2 linked regions of the Paraburkholderia fungorum genome follow. The protein of the gene in region 2 interacts with the protein of the main gene of each other region in a pairwise test. Links are inferred from orthologs where the notes say so. Each region holds a gene or a part of one and is shown on either strand. Other genes may lie near its edges. The genes, in order: eno and rpe.

Evidence for each region.
Region 1: the proteins of rpe (region 2) and eno interact in binary tests that used the Escherichia coli proteins (3 or more experiments, as listed by UniProt). The link is inferred for Paraburkholderia fungorum from one-to-one orthologs.

The regions. Positions count from the first base shown.
Region 1 is NZ_FNKP01000001.1:2,513,986-2,517,104, forward strand. Bases 324-3,119 are described here. They hold eno (phosphopyruvate hydratase), read right to left. Parts: upstream 2,466-3,119; coding sequence 1,182-2,465; downstream 324-1,181. Other genes in these bases: BLS41_RS11035 (hypothetical protein), read left to right, coding at 324-488; ftsB (cell division protein FtsB), read right to left, coding at 637-1,074; kdsA (3-deoxy-8-phosphooctulonate synthase), read right to left, coding at 2,690-3,119. In the rest of the region: more of BLS41_RS11035, read left to right, coding at 84-323. UniProt on the Escherichia coli protein: Catalyzes the reversible conversion of 2-phosphoglycerate (2-PG) into phosphoenolpyruvate (PEP). It is essential for the degradation of carbohydrates via glycolysis.
Region 2 is NZ_FNKP01000001.1:3,494,557-3,497,697, forward strand. Bases 237-3,054 are described here. They hold rpe (ribulose-phosphate 3-epimerase), read left to right. Parts: upstream 237-1,212; coding sequence 1,213-1,896; downstream 1,897-3,054. Other genes in these bases: mltA (murein transglycosylase A), read right to left, coding at 237-291; BLS41_RS39605 (hypothetical protein), read left to right, coding at 308-481; apaG (Co2+/Mg2+ efflux protein ApaG), read right to left, coding at 563-937; BLS41_RS15505 (phosphoglycolate phosphatase), read left to right, coding at 1,912-2,628; trpE (anthranilate synthase component I), read left to right, coding at 3,002-3,054. In the rest of the region: more of mltA, read right to left, coding at 1-236; more of trpE, read left to right, coding at 3,055-3,141. UniProt on the Escherichia coli protein: Catalyzes the reversible epimerization of D-ribulose 5-phosphate to D-xylulose 5-phosphate.

The sequences.
Region 1 (3,119 bases), 980 kb from region 2 along the record:
TCGTCTGGTTGCGTTGATTCCTGGCGGCGGACGTTGTGCATTTTTACTTAGGCATCCGACCGACTGATTGCTGGAGATCGAACATGATCCGCACTGTTTCGTCGACCCGCTATGCCCTTGCCCTTCGCCACACGCGCTTGTTTTCGGTCCTCGTCGTGGTTGCCGGCACCGCCGCGCTAGCCGGCTGCGCGATCGATCCGCCAGGGCCGTCGCCGATCCTGAGCCGTTTGCCGGCCGATCAGACCGACACCGTCAACTCCACCACCGCGCCGCCACTTACGCCGCAAGAACGCGCACGCTATGACGCGATCGACCGGCAGGTGCTGTTCGAACAGGATCAGGCGATTGCCGCCGAAAATGCCGCTCAGGCCTGGTCGCGTTATTACTCGCCACCGGTCAACGTCTGGGGAGGTTATTCCAGCGGCGGTTGGGGACGCGGCTGGGGCTCCGGGATTGGCGTGGGTTTTGGACCAAACTGGGGTTGGTAGAACAAAGCGTGGGGCGTATCGCGCGGTAGCGCACTCAACCTGAAGGGCCAAAAGAAAAAGGAGCGGTTCATTGCTGAACCGCTCCTTTTTTCGTCCCCCGTATCTTGCCGGCCTGGCGCAGCTAACGCGCTACACCAACACGCAACGTTCAATGCGTACCAGCGGCCTTCTTGTCCTTCGCCGCCTTGCCGCCGTGCTTGCGATCCGGCTTCGCACGCGACTCCGGATTCGGCACCACATGCAGCGGTGCCGCCGACACTTCACCCCGCGTCGAGGTTGTCACCGAAGGCGTGTTTGCGGTCGGCAACGGCGCGTTCGGCGACACGAATTGCACGAACACTTCGCCATCCTTGACCATGCCCATTTCGTAGCGCGCCCGCTCTTCGACAGCGGCCGTGCCGTTCTGCAGATCCTGCACTTCGCCCTGAATACGCTCGTTGCGCAGCTTCGAATCGTTGTTCTTCTGCAGTTGCTGCGCCAGTTGCTGCTGCAACTCGTGCACACGCAACCAGCCCCCATGGCCCCACCAGAGCGGGTACTGGATCAGCGCCAGCAGAACGATCAGGACAGCAGTGACGAGCCGCATGAAGTAAGCACAATAAATACGCGCCGCCCTGCGCTATACGCAGGGCGGCGAGGTCAATCAGAAACGGGGGATAACCGGCTCATCGGTTAGCGTAGACATCAGCCAACTTAGCGCAGGTTGTAGAACGCCGACTTGCCCGGATAGCTGGCGATATCGCCGAGATCTTCTTCGATACGCAGCAACTGGTTGTACTTCGAGATGCGGTCCGAACGCGACAGCGAACCCGTCTTGATCTGACCGGCATTCAGGCCGACCGCGATATCGGCGATCGTCGAATCTTCGGTTTCGCCCGAACGGTGCGAGATCACAGCCGTGTAGCCTGCGCGCTTCGCCATTTCGATTGCCGCGAAGGTTTCCGTCAGCGTGCCGATCTGGTTGATCTTGATCAGGATCGAGTTGGCGATGCCCTTGTCGATGCCTTCCTTCAGGATGCGCGTGTTGGTCACGAACAGGTCGTCGCCGACCAGCTGGACCTTCTTGCCGAGCTTGTCGGTCAGCGTCTTCCAGCCTGCCCAGTCGCTTTCGTGCATGCCGTCTTCGATCGACACGATCGGGAACTTGTCGGCCAGGTTTGCGAGGTAATCCGCAAATTCCGTCGACGACAGTTGCAGGCCTTCGCCAGCCAGCTGGTACTTGCCGTCGTGGTAGAACTCGCTCGCTGCGCAGTCGAGTGCGAGCAGAACGTCTTCACCGGCGCGGTAGCCTGCTTTCTCGATAGCTTGCAGGATGGTCGACAGGCACTCGTCGTTGCTGCCGAAGTTCGGTGCGAAACCGCCTTCGTCGCCCACTGCCGTGCTCATGCCGCGGTCCGACAGGATCTTCTTCAGCGCGTGGAACACTTCGGCGCCGCAGCGCAGTGCTTCGCGGAAAGTCGGCTGGCTAACCGGAACGATCATGAACTCCTGGATGTCCAAGCTGTTGTTCGCGTGCGCGCCACCGTTGACGATGTTCATCATCGGGACCGGCAGTTGCATTGCGCCCGAGCCGCCGAAGTAGCGGTACAGCGGCAGGCCGGCTTCTTCAGCAGCGGCCTTCGCGACGGCCATCGACACAGCCAGCATCGCGTTTGCGCCGAGGCGCGACTTGTTGTCGGTGCCGTCGAGTTCCAGCAGCGTCTTGTCGAGGAAGGCCTGCTCGGAAGCGTCGAGGCCCATGATCGCTTCGGAGATTTCAGTGTTGATGTGCTCAACGGCCTTCAGCACGCCCTTGCCGCCGTAACGGCCGGTTTCGCCGTCGCGCAGCTCGATGGCTTCACGCGAGCCGGTCGATGCACCCGACGGCACCGCAGCGCGGCCCATCGTGCCCGACTCGAGCAGCACGTCGCATTCGACGGTGGGGTTGCCTCGCGAATCGAGAATCTCTCGACCGATGATATCTACGATAGCACTCATGGTTTCCTCAAGAAATGACGTTGAATTCTTTACTGTGACACTGTATCGCGCGTGTCGATCGGAGTTGGCGCGTTAGCGCTGACTCCGATCTCAAGAAGAGCGCCGGTCTCCCCGACGAACCACTCGCGCGCCGATACGTTCGACGACCATTGCGTTACTTTCGCCGCGCGTCGACGACTGCGCCCATTATGCAAGCGAGTCGTGACACGCGGAAAACGTATGAATCAGTTGAAATCGCTTTCGAGGAACGGCGCGCGCTTGACGGCCTGATCGAGCGTTACCAGCGTCTCGAGCAGGTCGGCCATGCGGTTCAGCGGCACGGCATTCGGGCCGTCCGACTTGGCCTGCGCCGGATTCGGGTGCGTTTCCATGAAGAGGCCGGAGACGCCCACTGCCACCGCGGCACGCGCCAGCACCGGCACGAATTCGCGTTGACCACCCGAGCTCGTGCCCTGACCGCCCGGCAACTGCACCGAGTGAGTCGCGTCGAACACGACCGGCGCGCTGGTTTCGCGCATGATCGCGAGCGAACGCATGTCCGACACGAGGTTGTTATAGCCGAACGACACGCCGCGCTCACACGCCATGAAGCGGTCTTCCGACAGACCGGCTTCACGCGCTGCGTCACGCGCCTTGTCGATCACGTTCTTCATG
Region 2 (3,141 bases):
GATTTGCGCGGCTGCAGCACACGCGCGGGACCAGTTAGGTTGACGCGCCAGCCTCACGCAGTTTTGCCGCAACGCAGCCGTCGCCCCGATCAGCGAGTCATCCTGCCAACCCGGCACCTGTTGCCAGGCAACGGCCGTGAGCCGCGTGGCGGCAATCTGGCCAGGAATGATCGCGGCGCCCGTGGGTGGCGAAACCGTCGACCGGACCGCGCCGCCGCCCCCGCAGGACGCCAGCATTACCGCTACCGAAAGCGCTCCGAGCCATGCTCCGGCCGTGCGGACAAAACGCATACAATGTTCGTTCTTGATGGAAACCGCCATGTCTGATCTGTTCGACGAATACCCGATGCTCATCTTCGCGCTGGAGTCGCTCATCGCGCTCTTCCTGCTCGTCTTCATCGTCGTATGGACGTCGTCCGGCAAGAAGAAAACGGCGCGCGCCAAAGCCAATGAACAGCAGAAGCAGCAAAAACCACAGTGACGCAAGGCGCTCCACTTCACGCTTAATAGTGAATCAACCGCTCGTTCAACCGTTTTAAAGACCGCGGACCAACGCCCCAGTTCAATGCAACGTACGCGGCATGCGCAAAATGAACTCCGACACCGGCGCATCAAAACGCTCGCCGTCTTCTGCCACGCAAAAATAAGCGCCACGCATGGTACCGACCGGCGTGGCAATCACCGCCCAACTCGTGTACTCAAAGTGCTCGCCTGGTTTAAGCAGCGGCTGATGCCCTACCACGCCCAAGCCCTTCACTTCCTGAACATTGTTATCGCTGTCGGTAATCACCCAATGACGCGCGATTAACTGCGCAGGCACCTGACCGGTGTTACGAATGGTCAGCGTGTATGCGAACGCATACTGGCGGCGCTCCGGGTCCGACTCTTCGGGCAGAAACTGCACCTGCGCCGACACGCTGAATTCGTACTGGCTCATCCTGATTCCGGTCTGATCAAACTGCTATGGAAAATCGCGGGAAAGCCCGAACGCCAATGGTTTGCGGCGTACCGGCGATGCGGCGCGTATGGATTGGCATTCTGCTTGATGCGGGGGATGCCCGCAACCGGACAAATCCTCGAGCCAAAGGCCATTAAGGCGATTTGTGATTTCGTCGCAAGAACTTGGGGCGCAGGCTTATAACCTTTGGCCAGGCGGTTCTGAGGCGAACAAAACGGTAAAATGACGCTTTCCCGCTTGCATCCTCCCCCACCATGACGCAATTCCGCATTTCTCCCAGCATTCTGTCCGCTGATTTCTCCCGCCTGGGCGAAGAAGTCCGCAACGTCGTCGCCGCCGGCGCCGACTGGATTCACTTCGACGTGATGGACAACCATTACGTGCCGAACCTGACCATTGGTCCGCTCGTCTGCGAGGCGATCCGCCCGCACGTCGACGTGCCGATCGACGTGCACCTGATGGTGCGCCCGGTCGACCGCATCGTGCCGGACTTCGCGAAGGCCGGCGCCAATATCATCAGCTTTCACCCGGAAGGCTCGGACCATATCGACCGCACGCTCTCGCTGATCCGCGATCACGGCTGTAAGGCCGGCCTGGTGTTCAACCCGGCCACGTCGCTCAGCCATCTGGATTACGTAATGGACAAGGTCGACCTCGTGCTGATCATGTCGGTGAATCCGGGCTTTGGCGGCCAGTCGTTCATTCCCGAGGCGCTGGTCAAGCTGCGCGAAGCCCGCAAGCGGATCGACGCTTACAAGGAACGCACAGGCCGCGAGATCCATCTGGAAGTGGACGGTGGCGTGAAAGTCGACAACATCGCGGAAATTGCGGCGGCTGGCGCGGACACATTCGTGGCAGGTTCTGCAATCTTCGGCCAGCCCGATCACAAGGTCGTGATCGACAAGATGCGCGCCGCGCTCGCCAACGTTCAGCACTGATTACCCGCACGCAATATGACCACTCCGTTCCCTGCCCCGACCTTCACCGGCCCGCGCCTGCAAGCCGCGATCATCGACCTCGACGGCACGATGATCGATACCGCCGACGACTTCACAGCCGGCCTGAACGGCATGCTCGCGCAACTCGACGCGACGGAAACATCGCGCGAGGAGGTGGTCGGTTACGTCGGCAAGGGTTCGGAGCATCTGATCCGCAGCGTGCTCGCGCCGCGCTTCGAGACGGAGCACGCGCAAGACCGCTTCGACGAGGCGCTCGCGATCTATCAGGCCGAATACGCGAAGATCAACGGTCTGCACACACGGCTTTACCCCGATGTCGAGGCTGGTTTGCGCGCCATGCGCGACGCCGGCCTCAAGCTCGCCTGCGTGACCAACAAGCCGCATCGGTTCGCGGTCGAATTGCTTGAACAGTACGGGCTTGCCCAATACTTTAGCGTCGTGCTCGGTGGCGACAGTCTGCCAAAAAAGAAACCGGACCCGTTGCCCATGCTTACCGCTGCGACGCAACTGGGCGTCGAACCGCAGGCTACGGTGGCCATCGGCGATTCGGAAAACGACGCGCTGGCGGGCCGCGCGGCGGGCATGGCGACGCTCACCGTGCCGTACGGCTACAACCACGGCCAAGCTATACAAACAATAAAATCCGATGGTATAGTTGCCTCGCTGTCCGATGCCGCCAAGGCGATCGCAGCGCACCATTCCACGACTTGAAAAGTCCTTCAACCTCATGTTTCTGAATAAAAAACGGAGTCTGATTAGCATCGACCGGGGAGCCTGGCCCTGGCGTCGCTGGTCGCGCTAACCTCGCCTGAGGTACGCTGAAGCTCGTCTTCGGCAACCGTTTTTTACTTCGCTGCGCTCACGCGTTTTTTCCATCATCTTGTTTCGCTGCATCGGTTGATTCGGCCTGCATGTGCCCGCAAAGTACATCTGTGCGCTGAAACCCTTTGCACGCGTCGATGGGAAACTCGCGCCGGTCGGTATCATCATCGTGTTGAGTAGTCCACGAACACCCTGACCGGTTGCGCTACGCCCCGCTTTGTCCGACGCACCCTGCTGCCGGACCACCGTACAGGATCGGAACATGACCGAACTCGAATTCCAGTCCCTCGCCAACGAGGGTTTCAACCGCATCCCGCTGATCGCCGAAGCGCTGGCCGACCTCGAAACGCCGCTTTCGCTGTATCTGAAGCTGGCGCAAACCGAGCGCAACGGCGCGAACTC